Regions from separate parts of the Pseudomonas fluvialis genome, predicted to be linked through region 2. Evidence: riboswitches for the same ligand, from Rfam matches in the RefSeq annotation. Region 2 holds a riboswitch; the other holds the start of a gene.
What was found. Region 2 has a riboswitch for cobalamin ahead of btuB (TonB-dependent vitamin B12 receptor). Riboswitches for the same ligand answer to the same signal wherever they lie in the genome.
Positions count from the first base shown of each region.

Region 1: it holds a riboswitch for cobalamin, as region 2 does, so the genes downstream of both, CW360_RS16625 (TonB-dependent receptor domain-containing protein) here and btuB (TonB-dependent vitamin B12 receptor) in region 2, are expected to answer to the same signal.

Region 1 covers NZ_PIYS01000034.1:78,875-83,041, reverse strand. The annotation lists gene dxs (1-deoxy-D-xylulose-5-phosphate synthase) at 2-1,900, shown strand; cobalamin riboswitch at 1,936-2,146, shown strand; gene CW360_RS16625 (TonB-dependent receptor domain-containing protein) at 2,245-4,092, shown strand; gene CW360_RS16620 (cobalamin-binding protein) at 4,146-4,167, opposite strand, start outside.
Region 2 covers NZ_PIYS01000003.1:20,392-24,558, forward strand. The annotation lists gene ttcA (tRNA 2-thiocytidine(32) synthetase TtcA) at 1-59, shown strand, start outside; gene CW360_RS01875 (DNA-3-methyladenine glycosylase I) at 84-755, shown strand; gene CW360_RS01880 (C40 family peptidase) at 984-1,517, shown strand; gene CW360_RS01885 (C40 family peptidase) at 1,586-2,116, shown strand; cobalamin riboswitch at 2,143-2,363, shown strand; gene btuB (TonB-dependent vitamin B12 receptor) at 2,478-4,167, shown strand, end outside.

The sequences.
Region 1 (4,167 bases), on a different contig from region 2:
AATGCCGAAGACGTTCCACGAGATCCCCCGCGAGCGCCCCGTCACGCCGTTGCTCGACCGCGCGGCCACGCCGGGAGAGCTGCGCCGCCTGGGCGAAGCCGAGCTGGTCACGCTGGCCAACGAACTGCGTCAGTTCCTGCTCTACAGCGTGGGGCAGAGTGGCGGGCACTTTGGCGCCGGCCTGGGGGTGATCGAGCTGACCATCGCCCTGCACTACGTCTTCGACACGCCCTGGGACCGCCTGGTCTGGGATGTCGGCCACCAGGCCTACCCGCACAAGATTCTCACCGGCCGCCGCGAGCGCATGACCAGCCTGCGCCAGAAGGACGGCCTGGCTGCCTTCCCACGGCGCAGCGAGAGCGAGTACGACACCTTCGGCGTCGGCCACTCCAGCACCAGCATCAGTGCGGCACTCGGCATGGCCCTGGCGGCCCGCCTGAAGGGCGAAAAACGCAAGAGCGTGGCGGTGATCGGTGACGGTGCCATGACCGCCGGCATGGCCTTCGAGGCCCTCAATCACGCCTCCGATACCAAGGCCGACATGCTGGTGGTGCTCAACGACAACGACATGTCGATTTCCAACAACGTCGGCGGCCTGTCCAACTACCTGGCGAAGATTCTCTCCAGCCGCACCTACGCAAGCATGCGCGAGGGCAGCAAGAAGGTCCTCTCGCGCCTGCCCGGCGCCTGGGAAATCGCCCGCAAGACCGAAGAACACGCCAAGGGCATGCTGGTGCCCGGCACGCTGTTCGAGGAGCTGGGCTGGAACTACATCGGCCCGATCGACGGTCACGACCTGCCCACGCTGCTGGCCACCCTGCGCAACATGCGCGACCTGGAAGGCCCGCAGTTCCTGCATGTGGTCACCAAGAAAGGCAAGGGTTTCGCCCCGGCCGAACTGGACCCGATCGGCTACCACGCGATTACCAAGCTGGAACCGCCCAGCGACAACCCGGCGCCGAAGAAACCCAGCGGGCCCAAGTACTCCAACGTCTTCGGTCGCTGGCTGTGCGACATGGCCGAGCAGGATGCACGCCTGGTCGGCATCACCCCGGCGATGAAGGAAGGCTCCGACCTGGTGGCCTTTGCCGAGCGCTATCCGACTCGCTATTTCGACGTGGCGATCGCCGAGCAGCATGCCGTGACCCTGGCCGCCGGCCTGGCCTGTGAAGGCATGAAGCCGGTGGTGGCGATCTACTCGACCTTCCTGCAGCGCGCCTACGACCAGCTGATCCATGATGTCGCGGTACAGGACCTCGACGTACTGTTCGCCATCGACCGCGCCGGCCTGGTTGGCGAGGACGGCCCGACGCATGCTGGCAGCTTCGACATTTCCTACCTGCGCTGCATTCCCGGCATGCTGGTGATGACCCCCAGCGACGAGAATGAACTGCGCCAGATGCTCACCACCGGCTACCTGCACAAAGGCCCGGCGGCGGTGCGCTATCCGCGCGGCAGTGGTCCCAATGCGCCCATCGACAGCTCGCTGCAGCCCCTGCCCATCGGCAAGGGCGTGCTGCGCCGCCAGGGGCAACGAGTTGCCCTGCTGGTGTTTGGCGTGCAACTGGCCGCCGCCCTGCAGGTGGCCGAGGCGCTGGACGCCAGCGTGGTCGACATGCGCTTCGTCAAACCGCTCGACGAGGCGCTGCTGCTGGAGATGGCCGCCAGCCACAGCCTGCTGGTGAGCATCGAGGAAAACACCATCATGGGCGGCGCCGGCAGTGCGGTCGGCGAGTGCCTGGCGGCCCACGGCCTGGCCGTCCCCCTGCTGCAGCTCGGCCTGCCGGACTACTACGTGGAGCACGCCCGCCCGGAAGAAATGCTCGCTGAATGCGGGCTCGACGCGGCAGGCATCCAGCAGGCCATCGAACGCCGCCTGGCCGATAGCCGCACGGCTTAATCCTTGCTTTCAGCGGCGCCTCTCGCTAAGGTGCCGCGGTTTTATTCCACCCAGGTGTGCGGCTTTGCGGCCGCATGAAACGGGAAGCCGGTGCGCTCTTCGAGCAATTCCGGCGCTGCCCCCGCAACGGTAAGCGATGGTCGCCGCCAGGCGACAACCCGGCTCAACCGCCACTGTGCTTCAGCATGGGAAGGCGAGCCAGGTGTTCTCGCAAGCCCGGAGACCGGCCTGGACGGATTCGACAGGTGTTGCGGAGGGCGGCACCGTCAAGTGCCGTCCGCAGTTTCCCTGGCGGCCCTTGTCTGCCCTCCTCAGAAGTTCATTCACGCTTTTGAGGCTTTTCCATGAAATTGTCCCGTATTGCCCTGGCTGTAGCCCTGGCGCCCAGTCTCTCCTGCGCCCATGCCGCATCCACAACAGAGACCCTGAAGCTTACTGAAACACTGATCAGCGCCAACCGCGAGGCGCAACCACGCAATGCAAGCAGCGCAGCGAACACCGTGTTCAACCGCCAGGATATAGAGCGCCTGCAGCCCTCCAGCGTTGCTGACTTACTGCAGCGCGTTCCCGGCGTACAGATCGCCCGCAGCGGCGGCCCAGGCAGCACCGTAAGCCTCTTCATGCGCGGTACAAAATCAGCACAAAGCCTGGTATTGGTTGATGGCCAGCGGATCAGTTCAGCATCAGCCGGTGGTTCGCCACTTGAATACCTGAGCATTGAACAAATCGAACGCGTTGAGGTGCTACGCGGCTCGCGCTCGGCAGTTTACGGCTCCGACGCGATTGGCGGCGTGGTACATATCATCACTCGTCGCGGCACAGACCAGCCGCTCACACCGCGCCTGCGCATCGGCTACGGAACCCACAACACCTGGGAGCGCAGCCTGGGCCTGTCCGGCGGCGACCAGCACACACGCTTCAGCCTACAGGCCAGCGCCGATGACACCCGTGGCATCAACCGTTCCTACGCCAACAGCGCACCGGATAACGATCGGGATGCCTATCGCAACAATGCCTTCAGCGCCAACCTGAACCACCGTTTCAGCGAGCAACTGGAAGCCGGCTTCAGCGTGCTCGACCAGCGCGGCGAAAGCGAGTACGACATGGACTGGGGCGGGCAGTACCCTTATTTTGACTATCAGGTCAGTAGCTACTCTGGCTTTCTCTCCGCACAGATCAACGCCCTCTGGAAAAGCCGTCTTGAACTGGGCCACAGCGAAAATCGTTCGACCGTACGCTACGATGATGTCAAAGGCAGCAGCCCCTTCAATACCTACCGAGACAGCGCCGCATGGTTGAACACCCTGGAGTTGGGCAATGGTCATAGCTTGATCGTGGGTGCCGACGGCTACGAGGAGACACTGCACAGCAACATCAACTACACGGAAGACAGCCGCTGGAATCATGGACTGATTCTGCAGCACAACTACCGCGGCGAGCGTTTCTCCAGCGAGCTGGGCCTGCGCCATGACAAGAACGCGCAATTCGGCAGCAGCAACACCTTCAGCGGTGCAGTAACTTACGCGCTGAATGCCGATAACGACCTGATCCTGTCCTACGCGGAAGGTTTCCGCGCACCAACCTTCAACGACCTGTACTGGCCCGGCGGTGGTAACCCCACCCTGCAACCGGAAAGCTCCAAGTCCTATGAGCTGCAATGGCGCAGCCAGCTGGCCGCGACAACCCGCCTGGAAACCTCGCTCTACCGCACAGACTTGCGCAATGCCATTGCTGGCTGGCCCGCGCAGAACATCGATAAAGCACGCATCAATGGCTTCGAAGCATCCCTGCAACAGGAGCTACTGGGCTGGCAGGCCGCACTGGGGCTCAGCCTGATCGACCCGCGCGACCGGGAAACTGGCAAGACCCTGGACCGTCGTGCCCGACGCACGCTGAGTCTTGATCTGGATCGCTCCTTTGGCGCGCTAAGTATTGGCGCCGGCTGGCAGGCCGTAAGCAGCAGCTATGACGATCTTGCCAATAACCGCGAACTATCAGGCTATGGCCTGCTGAACCTGCGTAGTGCCTGGCAGGCCAGCGACGAGGTACAACTGGGCTTCAAGCTCGACAACGTGCTGAACAAACAGTACAGCCGCGCGCAATACGGAGTAGGCTGGCCAGCCACCTACTACACCTATCGCGAAACAGGGCGCACCGCGCTGATGTCGGTCACCTGGACCCCCAGCCTGTAATCCTCTGCCAATCTGCAAACGCCCCACCCGCTGGGGCGTTTGTATTCGCGACCTCAACGCGCCCGGTCAATCAGC
Region 2 (4,167 bases):
AGAGCCTGCGCATCGACGATAACGCCACACCGCGTTTTGTTGACGTGATGAATCTCTAGCCGGTTGCCAGAAGGAGCACGCACATGGCGGATTTCCAGCGGCTTTATGAATACGCGGTCAACCGGTTTGGCTCGCCGCAAGCCCTTGAAGCACGCCTGCCGCAACCGCTGAGCAACGCCGCGCTACGCGCGGTCAGTGATGATCGTTATTTGTCGCTGCTGACCCAGCGGATCTTTCGCGCCGGCCTCAAGCACAGCCTGGTGGATGCCAAGTGGCCGGCGTTCGAGGAGGCGTTTTTTCGCTTCGTGCCGGAAAAGGTCGTGCTGATGGGCGCCGAGCACCTGGAGCGGCTGATGGCGGATCGCCGGCTGATCCGTCACCTCGGCAAGCTGGCCAGCGTGCCGCGCAATGCGCAGATGCTGCTGGACATCGCGGCGACGCACGGCAGCTTTGCCGCCTGGCTGGCCGACTGGCCGGGCACTGACATCGTTGGCCTGTGGCGTTATCTGGCGCGGCATGGCCAGCAGCTGGGCGGCCTGTCGGCACCGCGTTTTCTGCGCATGGCCGGCAAGGACACCTTTATTCTCAGCCCGGATGTGCTGGCCGCACTCAAGGGGTTGGGCGTGATCGAGCGGCCGCCGACCAGCCAGGCCGCGCTGGCCACGGTGCAGGCGCAGTTCAACCAGTGGCAGGCAGAAACGGGCCGTCCCTTGGCGCAGTTGTCGATGCTTCTGGCGCTGAGCGCCGACCACTGAGCAAACGGCGCGGTTAGATGGCCCAGCTGCGGCACTGAGTCACAGCTGGGGCGATTGAATTTGCAAATCGATCCCATAGACGGCATAGTCGCGCGATTCCAACAATTCGACACGGTCGTGCCCATGCCTCATCGCTTCGCACCCCTCGTGCCAGTTACCTTGGCCCTCCTGTTGTCTGCCTGTGCCCATCAAGGCGCGTCTGACAGTCCATTTGCCGCTGCTGACAGCGTGGCAGAGTCCGTGCGTCTCGCCGAGCTGCAGCTTGATCAGACCCAGGCGGAAGAGCAGGCCATGGCCGAGCTCAGTGACGAACAGGACTACCAGATGCCCAGTCTGGCCGACAGCATGATCGAGCAAGGACGAGCCCTGCTGGGGACGCGCTATCGCATGGGCGGCAGCTCGGCGAAGACCGGTTTCGACTGCAGTGGTTTTGTCGGCTTCCTGTACAAGCAGGAAATGGGTATCCAGTTGCCGCGTTCCTCGCGGGAACTGATCAAGGTCGATGCGCCCAAGGTGGCGCGTGCCGAGCTGGAACCGGGCGACGTACTGTTCTTCAACAACCGCGGGCGTGGTCAGGTCAGCCATGTCGGCATCTTCATTGGCGATGACCAGTTCATCCATTCCTCCAGCTCGCGTAGCGGTGGCGTGCGTATCGACAGCCTGGAAGATCGTTACTGGAAAGCCAGCTACATGCTCGCCAAGCGCATCCTCCCGGAAGGCCCACAGCCGTTTGCCGAGCAGTCGTTGAGCAGCGAAAACTGACTGTCTGACTTGCCTGTCCAACGCATGGCAGGCAGAGTAGGGCGGTCGTCCGCCGGCTGGAGCCGCCCATGCCTTCATCGCGCCTGTCGCTTGCCAGCCTGCTGCTGAGCAGTGTGTTGCTGGTCGCCTGCAGCAGCCAGGCACCGCAACCCTATATCGCACCGCCCGTGCAGGTTGTCCCGGAGCGTTCCGGCGTGGCCGAGGACGTGCTGTTTCGCGCCATCGGCCTGGTCGGTACGCCCTATGTATATGGCGGCAACACGCCGCAAGGTGGCTTCGACTGCAGCGGGTTGATCGGTTTCGTGTTTCGTGACGCCGCCGGCGTGCAGTTGCCGCGTTCCACGCGCGAAATGATCGCCCTGCGCGTACCCAGCGTGCAGCGCCACAGCCTGCAGCCGGGCGACCTGGTGTTCTTTGCCACCAATGGTGGCGGCCAGGTGAGTCATGCCGGTATCTACGTCGGTGAAGACCGTTTCGTCCATGCACCGTCCAGTGGCGGTACGGTGCGCCTGGATAGCCTGTCGGCACGCTACTGGCAAAATAGCTACCTCGGCGCACGCCGCGTACTGGCTGGACAGCGCCTGGCCAGTAATCCCTGATTGACCCGGAGCGGTTAACCCTCTAGAGTCCGCGCCCTGCTTCAGGTGCCTCATGCAGAGGCTGAAACTGGGAAGCCGGTGAGAAACCGGCGCTGCCCCCGCAACGGTAAGTGAGATGAGCGAGCGGCTCTTGGCCGGCTCGCCTGTCGTGATGAATGCCACTGTGCGCCAGCATGGGAAGGTTTCACGACACCAGGCATGACCTGCATCCACCAGCCCGGAGACCGGCCTGTCGCATTCCCATGGCACGCGGCGGGCGTGGTCGGGCACGCCACGGCGCACCGCCGGGCTGTCTTGTCTCCTCTTGCTCTGCGTAGCCTTTACCGGCAATCACGCGGCGGGCGTGATGGAGACAGTTTTGATGCACAAGCAAGTCCTGCGCGCTGGCCTTTTCGGGCCAGCCAGTCTGTTCTGCCTGGTTGCCCAGGCCAGTCACGATACCCTCAATCTGCAGCAGCAATGGGTTACCGCAACCCGCACCAGCCAGGCCAGCCAGGCACGGCTGGCTGCCAGCAGCCTGCTCGATCGCCAGGCCATCGAGCACAGCCAGGCGCAATCGTTGCCTGAATTGCTGCAGCGTCTGCCGGGCATCAGCCTGACCAACAGCGGTGGCCCCGGCAAGGCCACCTCGCTATTCATGCGCGGCACGCCCAGCAACCATGTGCTGGTGCTCATCGATGGCGTAAAAGCCGGCTCGGTGAGCAGTGGTGGTCTGGCCTGGCAGGACCTGCCGCTGGAGTTGATCGAGCGTGTCGAGGTGGTGCGCGGGCCGCGTTCCGGCCTGTATGGCTCGGAAGCCATTGGCGGGGTCATCCAGATTTTCACGCGTCAGGCCGATAGCCAGCAGGCGCGGCCATTCTTCAGTCTTGGCTATGGCAGCCAGGCGACGCGCACGGCCAGTGGCGGGGTGAGCGGCGCGGCGGGGCCGGCCTGGTACAGTCTGGCGGCGAGCAGCCAGGCCAGTCATGGACTCGAAGCCAAGCAGCCGCGCGCCAGTGGTTATGAGGCCGACCACGACGGCTATCGCAACCTGGCCAGCAGCCTGCGCGGCGGTGTGCAGCTGAATGACGACCTGCAACTTTCCGCCAGTCTGTTGCAGGCGCGCACTCATAATGACTTCGACGGGGTGAACAGCAAGCGTACGACGGGCTTTTCCGCGTACGGCGAGGGTGTGCAGGACGTGCTGGGCGCCACCCTCAGCTATCAACCGCTGGGCATCTGGGGCAGTCGCGTGCAGGTGGGCCGCAGTCAGGACAAGTCGGATAATTTCCAGGATGGCCGGTTCTATTCGCGCTTCGACTCGCGGCGCGACAGCCTCAGCTGGCAGAACGACTTCACCCTCAGCGCGGGGCATGTGTTCAGCCTGGGGGTAGATGGCCAGCGCGACGAGATCAATGGCAGCACGCCCTATGCACGGGATAATCGCGACAGCCATGGCCTGTTCAGCCAATACCTCGGTGAACTGGGGCGTCACCAGTGGCAGGTCAATCTGCGTCGTGACGAGGATGAGCAGTTCGGTCGCCATGACACTGGCAGCCTGGCCTATGGCTATCAGCTGAACCATGCCCTGCTGCTGTCGGCCAGCTATGGCGAAGCCTACAAGGCGCCTACCTTCAACCAGTTGTACTACCCGGGATTCGGCAATCCGCAGTTGCAGCCCGAGCAGTCGCGCAGTGCCGAGCTGGGCCTGAGCGCTGAGCATGACTGGGGACAGTGGTCGCTGCATGCCTACCGCAGTGAAATCGACAACCTGATCGCCACCGTGACCCGCCTGGTCAACGGCAAGCGCCAGAGCATGGCCGAAGGCGTGGACCGGGCGCTGGTCCATGGCCTGGAGATGCAGTTGTCCAGTCAGTGGCAGGCCTGGAGCTGGCAGGCCAACTACAGCCTGATCGATACGCAGAACCGCAGCCGCCGCCTGGTTGCCGGCCAGTCGCTGTATGGCAAGCCGCTGAATCGCCGGCCACGGCAGACCTTCAACCTGGAGCTGGACCGCGCGCTGGGCCGCTTCAGCCTGGGTGGCAGCCTGCATGCCCAGGGCGCCAGCTATG